Regions from separate parts of the Pseudoalteromonas sp. SWXJ133 genome, predicted to be linked through region 2. Evidence: riboswitches for the same ligand, from Rfam matches in the RefSeq annotation. Region 2 holds a riboswitch; the other holds the start of a gene.
The links. Region 2 has a riboswitch for cyclic di-GMP ahead of I6F40_RS06630 (OmpA family protein). Riboswitches for the same ligand answer to the same signal wherever they lie in the genome.
Positions count from the first base shown of each region.

Region 1: linked by a shared signal. The riboswitch ahead of I6F40_RS15745 (chitin-binding protein) and the one ahead of I6F40_RS06630 (OmpA family protein) in region 2 are both predicted to bind cyclic di-GMP.

Region 1 covers NZ_JADYXJ010000024.1:26,134-30,544, forward strand. Annotated here, with positions in the region: gene I6F40_RS15730 (AzlD domain-containing protein) at 16-315, opposite strand; gene I6F40_RS15735 (AzlC family ABC transporter permease) at 312-1,016, opposite strand; gene I6F40_RS15740 (cytochrome b/b6 domain-containing protein) at 1,124-1,780, shown strand; cyclic di-GMP riboswitch class I at 1,869-1,941, shown strand; gene I6F40_RS15745 (chitin-binding protein) at 2,038-2,601, shown strand; gene I6F40_RS15750 (S9 family peptidase) at 2,743-4,411, shown strand, end outside.
Region 2 covers NZ_JADYXJ010000006.1:149,547-153,957, forward strand. Annotated here, with positions in the region: gene flhA (flagellar biosynthesis protein FlhA) at 1-1,378, shown strand, start outside; cyclic di-GMP riboswitch class I at 1,545-1,626, shown strand; gene I6F40_RS06630 (OmpA family protein) at 1,728-2,606, shown strand; gene I6F40_RS06635 (sigma-54 interaction domain-containing protein) at 2,627-3,940, shown strand; gene I6F40_RS06640 (flagellar hook-basal body complex protein FliE) at 3,957-4,280, shown strand; gene fliF (flagellar basal-body MS-ring/collar protein FliF) at 4,290-4,411, shown strand, end outside.

The DNA.
Region 1 (4,411 bases), on a different contig from region 2:
AGTATAAAGATCGCACTAATTTAAAATTAGAAATAGCCCCATACCGGCAAGCGTAGTGTAATAAATATTATGTGTTTTGTAGGCAACAATAATGGCGACTATTGCTGCGCTTAAATAAGGGTTTTGCCAGTTTAAGTTAATGCCATCTTCATTCAAAAACACGATAGGCACCCAAATTGCTGTAAGCACTGCCGGTGCACTAAAGCTTAAAAATTGCTGCATTTTAGGGCCTACTTTAAACGGCAAAGCACGGTGTAAAAATAAATAACGCGTAAAAAATGTAATGCATGCCATGAGTAAAATAGTCGTCATCATGGCGTTACTTCCTTTTTAGTGGTTAGTCTTGCTGTGCTGTAACCTGCGGCCATTGCCAGCAGCGCTGAGCAAACAAGCCATAACTCAAATCCTGTGCTTTTTAAAAGCGTTGCGCTAATGCCTGCTACAATTACCGTAACGAGTGAGGCCAAATTTTTAATGCCCGGAATAACCAAAGCTATAAACGTGGCAGCAATGGCAAAGTCGAGCCCTAAATTAGTTAAGTCGGGCAGCATTGTGCCTGCTACAATGCCAATTAACGTCCAAATATTCCATGCAATATAAAAGCTAAAACCAGCGCTCAATGCGTATATTAAACGTGTTTTTGTTCTGTATGCTTTTCTATGGTGAGAAAATGCAAACAGCTCGTCGGTTAAAACAAAGCTCACCGGTAAGCGCCAACGCATAGGTTGATCAATGACCTTATGACGCACAGCTAAACCGTATAAAAAGTGCCGAGAGCTAATAATAAATGTTGTGAATAAAATTGTGAGCAATGGTGTGTTGCCCGCCATAAGTTCAATCGCAACAAGCTGTGCAGAGCCTGCAAAGACTAATAACGACATTGCTTGGGTTTCTAGTGCACTAAAGCCATTTTGAATCGCTAAAGAACCACATAAAATACCCCAAGGAACAACGGCTAAACACAGAGGTAGCATATCTAAAAAGCCTTTTAAAATAGCTTTTTTAACTGGTTGCATGATATTTACTCGCACGGCTTGTAGAATGGCTCATAAGGATACCTTAATATTATGATGTTAAAGTAGTTAACGAATTAGATAATACTGTTTTTTTAAGGATAGGCGCAATGACGACGTTAAAAGTGTGGGATGGGTTTATTAGATGCTTTCATTGGTTTTTGGTTGTAAGTATTGCAGTGCTTTATTTTAGTATTGAAGAGGGCATGATTGAGCTTCATTTTGTTGCTGGCTTTTTTACTTTAGCACTTATAGTAACACGTTTAATTTGGGGTGTTATTGGTAGTAAAACCGCGAGATTAAGTGGGTTACTGCACTCTCCTAGAGCTATTTTAAAGGCGCTAAAAACACCAAGCGAATCGTTAGGCCATTCAGCACCCGGTAGCTGTATGGTGATAGTGTTTTTTATATTGATCATAACGCAACTTGTAAGTGGCTTAATGAGCAGTGATGGTATTTTAACTGACGGGCCGCTTGCTCAATATGTGTCTAGCGATACGATTGATTTTGCCAATTGGCTACATGAGCTGAATTTTGACATTTTACTTTATGCTATTGGCTTGCATGTATTAGCTATTATTGTTTATAGAATAAAAGGCAAACCGCTGGTTAAGGCGATGATCACAGGCTTAAAAGAGTTAAAAGCGGATGACTCTGAGGCTAAAGTAACAAAAGCGTCTTGGCCTGCGTGGTTAATATTTATATCTTTATTGGTGTTGCTGGTATTTACGTGGGCGAAAGAACCTTTAACTTATTTATTTAGTTAAAAACACATTAAACCAACCTTAAAGGGTTGGTTTTTGTTTTTGGTTACATTCTTTTGTTTGATTGTTATGCGAGGCCGAATTATAATCGCCGCATTGCTGGCAAACTAGCCGAAAGGTTAGGATGCAAAGTTTCCAAAAGCTATGGTAGCGGGACTACTGCATAACGTGTTGTTATGTATCACTTGCCCTCAGTGTATTTTTTGTGTATCCATAGTGTATGGATAAGATTTTGTAACTCTTAAGGTGTTGCCGTGTTTATGCATACGTCGTTGGCCTGTGGAAAGTGGTCAACAATAGGTTGCTTAAATCATCATACCCAATTGTTTATTGGCGATGTGGTGAGTGTAACCTTTTATGACATGCAAGGAGAGCTAGCTAGTTTATCATTTGATTACAAAATCACCTCGCTTGAACAAGGTGAACCTCACGCATGGCCACGTTTAGTTGCCGAGCATATTAACGTGCATGTACCCCTTGTTAGCGCAGGTAAAATGACCGAACAAGGTTTAATTGTTGCCTATAGAAACAATGAAATTTTTGCTTTGCAAAGCAGTGGTATATGTAAAGCGCATGTCGATTTTCATTGTATTGCAAAATGCGATGAGCGTGTTGTTAATAACCTTGATACTTATGATTACGTGTACCCTGAAAATTGTGAAAACTATAATGCGGGTACAAAGGTATTGCAGCCAAAAACAGGGCATGTTTATCAATGTAGGCCTTGGCCATTTAATGAGTTTTGCCGCGCGAGTGACGATAAAAAGTTTATGTTCGAGCCCGGTGTAGGACAAAGTTGGGCTATGGCTTGGCAGCAAATATAAAGCTCAAGTGAATTATCTTCCCAAAGGTATAGCGGTTTTAGTAATGAAGCGTTTACCGTTTTAGCCCATCCAACTATTGGATGGGCTTTTTTATTTTTATGATAAACTGCAAATCACATTATTTTTTTAATTGGTTTTGTTGTGTCTCGTCCTGACTACTCTTTAAGTTTATTACCTAATTTCCCGATTGCTAAACTGCAAGCCCATACATTAAGTACCCACAATAAAATACGTACCGATAATTACTATTGGATGCGCGATGACGATCGCCAAGATGAGCAAGTACTTGCGCATTTACATGCTGAAAATGCGTACTGCGATGAACAGTTAGCTGCTATGAAGCCACTACAAAATACACTTTTTGAAGAGTTAAAAGCACGCATTGTAAAAGATGATAATTCGGTACCCGTTAAAGACGGGAAATACTGGTATCACTCAGAAGTTCGTGGTGATGATGAATACTCGCGTCATTATAGAAGTACAAGCATAAAGGCTGATAATAAAGAGCTTTTACTTGATGTGAATGTATTAGCTGAAGGATTTGAGTTTTTTGAGCTAGGAGAGGTCGCACTAAGCCCATGCGAGCAGCTTATGGCTTACTCTGAAGATACTGAAGGTCGTCGTATTTATAATGTTCGCTTTAAAAGCTTAACGACCGGTGAAATGCTACCTGATGTACTTGAAAATACAGAAGGGCAGGTTGTTTGGGCTAACGACAATAAAACTGTTTTTTATGTAAAAAAAGATTTAAAAACGCTACTAGGATACCAAGTATTTAGGCATGAGCTTGGCAGCGAGCAAAGCCAAGATGTAATGGTTTACGAAGAGCAAGACAGCAGCTTTTTTATGGGGCTTGGTAAAAGTCGCGACGAAGGCTTAATTATTATTGATTTAGCATCGACAGAGACCAACGATACATGGGTGCTTGATGCTAATAAGCCCACTGACGAATTTAAAGCATTAATGCCGCGTGAAGATGGCCACGAGTTTGACGTAGATAAGCTAGGTGACACATTTTATATTGTGACTAACTGGCAAGCTAAAAACTTTAGATTAATGACAGCAACAAACGAAACGATTGCTGATAAAACACAATGGTTTGAGCATACAGCTCACAGAGAAAATGTACTGCTTGAAGGTGTAGAGTTATTTAATGACTTTTTGGTATTGAGTGAACGCGAGCAAGGGCAAGCTCGATTCGTAGTTGTTAATAGGTTAGGGGATCGTATGGCACTTGAGTTTGCCGATCCTTGTTATTATGCTGCAATAGCAATGAACCCAGAGCCAGACACTCGCACTGCGCGTATTTATTACTCAAGTTTAACAACACCAGGCTCTTTATATGATGTTGATTTAGCAACTGGCGAAAAAACACTACTTAAACAGCAAAAAGTACTCGGTAGTTTTAATGCCGATGACTATCAGTCGGAGCGATTAATGGTAACTGCTCGCGACGGAGTTAAAGTACCTGTATCTGTTGTTTATCGAAAAGACAGCTTTAAAAAAGATGGCACAAATCCGTTATTTCAATACGGCTATGGCGCCTATGGCTATACGATTGATCCTAGTTTTTCTAGTTCGTCACTGAGCTTGCTCGATCGTGGCTTTGTTTATGTTATTGCGCATGTTCGAGGCTCTGAAATGCTAGGTCGCGAATGGTATGAGCAAGGTAAAAAAGAGCATAAACAAAATAGCTTTAGTGACTTTATTGATGTGACAAAAGCGCTTGTTGATCAAGGTTATTGTGATAGCAATAAGGTGTTTGCCTCAGGCGGCAGTGCCGGTGGCCTATTAATGGGGGCGGTTGTAA
Region 2 (4,411 bases):
ACTTACTATTGGTGATGGCCTTGTAGCACAAATTCCTTCACTTTTACTTGCTGTAGCGGCGGCTATCATTGTTACGCGAATGAACGATGAAGGGGATATGAGTGAAACAGTTGGTAAACAACTGCTTGCATCTCCACGAGTTATTTTTACCGCAGCTTTAATTATGGTAGTCCTGGGCATTGTACCAGGCATGCCTACTGTGGCGTTTTTGGGTTTTGCAATTCCCTTACTCTACGTTTCTTGGCGATTACAAAGGTCACTCCCCACAACAGAACTGCTCGAAGCTGAACAAATAACTGACTCTATTTTAAGTGAGCAGCAAGCTAGCTTAGAGTGGGGAGATATTTCTCATGTCGATAAATTGTCAGTGGAGTTAGGGTTCAGGCTTGTTTATTTAGCTGATAAAAATAAAGGCGAGGAACTGGTTAAAACTCTGCGAGGTGTAAGAAAAAACCTGTCAGAGCAATTAGGGTTTTTATTACCTGAAATCCGAATTAAAGATAATTTAAAGCTAAATCCTCAAGAATATAAAGTTAATCTAACAGGCGTTCCCGTTGCAAACGGTTTTTTAAATGCCAAAGAACTACTCGCTTTAAACACCGGAGATGTTTATGGAACTCTAGACGGAGAAATTACAACCGATCCGGCTTACGGACTAGAAGCAGTTTGGATTAAAGACGATAGCAAAGCTAAAGCTTTAAATATGGGTTATTCAGTTGTAGATCTTGGTACGGTAATTGCTACTCATACTGGTAAGATTATTAAAGAACACTTAGATGAGCTGTTTAGTTACGAAGATGTTCAGAGATTAAATGATAGATTGAAAGAAATTTCACCTAGTCTGGCTGAAACTTTTGAAAAATCATTATCGACTAACTTACAGCTGAAAGTTATTCGGTTATTACTGCGAGAACATATTAGTATCAAAGACATTGTAACTATAGCAGGAACTTTAATTGATAGTGTTGAAGTAACAAAAGACCCTATTTTATTGGTTTCTGATGTTCGTTGCGCATTACAAAATGTATTAGTAAAACAGGTGATGGGTAATAAAGAAGAGCTTGCCGCTTACAGTCTTGATGAAAAGCTTGAAAGTACAATGCAAAGTTCACTAGATCAAGCGATGCAGGCAGGAAAAGTGGCATTAGATAGCTTTCCTGTTGATCCTAATTTATTAGGGCAATTTCAACGGATGATGCCCTTACTTGTTGATGACATGAAAACAAGGGGGGTGACTCCCGTTTTAATCGTTATTCCTCAGTTGAGGCCTTTGCTTGCTCGGTATGCAAAGAGTTTTACAAAAGGTGGCTTAGTTGTTCTTTCTTATAACGAAATTCCAGACTTTGTGAGAGTTAATGTTCTCGGGTCATTAGGTTAATCTCGTTTATTAGTTATGCTGAATAAGTGATGAACTAAATGCAATTATAGTTGCATTTGGTTCTAATTAACTATAACCTTGAAAATAAAGTAGTCCATATGGGTTACTTTTCATGTTGTGAATTATCACTTTTTAAAAAATAAAAGTAATAAAAGTAAAGTTAAAGTAAATTAAATGGCAAGCTTCACGAAAGTGTAGGACGCAAAGCTACCAGTCTAAGGGATAACTAAGATCGTGAGGCTACATTAACTTAGCGACATCGTTTAATACTATAAATGTATTTTTATACATTTCGCTGTTTATATTAAATAGGACCTAGTTGGTCTATTCAAGGTTGTATGGAATACTCATGAGTTATATTTTCACATCAATTAAACTTTTAGTTTGTTGTCTGTTTTTAATTTTTACAATTAATGATGCAACAGCAAAAGAACAGGTTTTTACTCAAGCTTATGAAAAAGGTTTATGGTCTACACAAGAAAGTTCTTTTTCTTGTCGGTTGAGTCAAAATTTTGACAGCTACGCATCGTTAGAAATTATTCGCGTTCCTGCAGAACCCCAAAAATTAGTTCTTAAATGGCTAATACCAGATAAAACTGTAACTGATGTTCAAGTCCACTCTAAGAAAGCTGATTGGCAGTCGAAAAGTATTTCCCCTCCGCAACTTAATTTATTCACTTCGGATATTGCAAATAATACAGCTACATTTGATATTAATGAAAGCACCTTACTAAGAGTAATAAAACAAGGTGGTTGGCTTGATAGTATTATAGGTTTTGGAGATGAACAATTACGCCTGACATTTACAAACATTTTCAGTAGTGATGTTATTAAGCAATATCAACATTGTTTAACTAATCTATCTCCTTTGTCATGGAAGCAGGCAAGAGATCATGAAATTCACTTTAAAACAGGTAAACGTACGGTTTATCAACAGGACGATTTAGACTTTTTGAAAGATCTTGTCCGTTATGTTTCGCTAGATAAAGGTGTAACTAAAGTCATGGTTGATGGGCACACTGATAATGTAGGTTCTCCTTTAGCAAATCGTCTGCTTTCGAAAGAAAGGGCAGATGATGTAGCTTCAAGATTAGTCGAATTTGGTTTGCCTAAAGGTATGTTAGAAGTGCGAGCTCATGGTCAACGTTATCCTATTGTCGAAAATTCAGAAAAAGGACTAGCGTCCAATCGTCGTGTTTTGATTCGTTTGTTTCGACATTCAAATTAATGTGTTTTGTAGGGGATAAAATGAGCCAAAAGTACCTTTTATGGATAAGTGAACAGCAGCCGGATATTGAGTTTATAGAAATAGTTATATCTGAAAACTTCAAATTTTTGCATACCAATTCTATTGCTGAAGCAGTAAGCCATTGTATTAGTATTAAACCAGAGCTTATTTTTGTTGATGCGGATATTAAAAACATTGAATTAGTTGAATTAATTAAGCTTATCCGCAAAACGTGTCCGATTACTCAAGTAGTCTCACTTGTTGATTCTTCGCAGAGTCAAATTGCGTCAAAGACTATAAATATTGGTGGCGCAGTTGATTATTTATTAAAGCCTTTTTTTGAGCAACAGCTAAAAAATACTATTCGTAATGCTAATTCAATGAAGAACGGCGTTGAAGATTTAATTGCTGTATCGACTAAGTCACAGCAAGTTTTGCGCTTAGCTAACCGGGCTGCACAAACATCAGCAAGTGTGTTAATTAGCGGGGAATCAGGCACGGGTAAGGAAAAGTTAGCTCATTTCATTCATAAAGCTTCTGAACGTAAAGATAAACCTTTTGTAGCGGTCAATTGTGCTGCAATACCTGAAAATATGCTTGAGGCAATATTATTTGGACATAATAAAGGCGCATTTACAGGAGCCGTTAACTCCCAAGAAGGTAAGTTTGAACTTGCAAATGGAGGAACAATATTACTTGATGAAATAACTGAGCTACCACTTGATTTACAGGCGAAGTTACTGCGTGTTTTACAAGAACGTGAAGTTGAAAGATTAGGTAGTCATCAAAAAATCAATCTAGATATACGGATTATTGCTGCTTCTAATAAAGTACTAAGAGAGCAAGTAGAAAAAGGGTATTTCAGAGAAGATTTATTTTATCGATTAGATGTATTGCCACTTAGTTGGCCAGCACTTCGTGATAGAACAGATGATATTTTACCTTTGGCTCATTATTTCATTAAGAAATACGGTTCATCTGAGTATCATATTAGTAAACAAGCTGAAGACCTTATGCTTTGTTACAACTGGCCTGGAAACGTACGAGAGCTTGAAAATGTTATGCAAAGAGCGCTTGTCATGGCTCGTGGTGCAGAGATTCAATCTGATGATCTCAATCTGCCTAACTGTTTACCTGCGGCAGCTACCTTTTGCTCATCTCAATTGAAAGAAAATAAGAAACAAGCTGAATTTGATTATATTTATAGTTTACTAAGTCGCTTTAAAGGACATAGAACTCAAACAGCTGAAGCGCTTGGAGTGAGTACTCGAGCATTAAGATACAAACTTGCCGCTATGCGTGAATACGGCATTGATATAGATGCAATAGCATAATTTAAAGGAAACCCTAATGTCCCCAATTGAAAGTCAACGATTGATGCTTGGTAAAATGATGGAAATGCAGCAGTTAGCTGCATCTGATCGAATTGAGCCTAATATAATTCCTAATGAAAATGTAAATATAGGTGAAGATTTTAAGTATGTAGTTCGTTCCATAAATGAACAGCAAAATATTGCTGGAGATATGATGAAAGCCGTTGATACGGGACAAAGTGAAGATGTTGTTGGTGCTATGATCGCAAGTCAAAAAGCAAGCTTAAGCTTTTCGATGCTTATGGAAATGCGAAATAAAGTGCTCAATGGTATTGATGATGTAATGCGAATGTCACTCTAGAGGCTGATGATGAAGGGCGAATTAACTAAAGTTCCAGAATTAGATAACAACGACATGAAGCTAAAAGAAAAAGTCGTGAACTTCTCTAATAAATTAAACTTCAATGCTGGTAGTGATAGAAGTATTGCAAC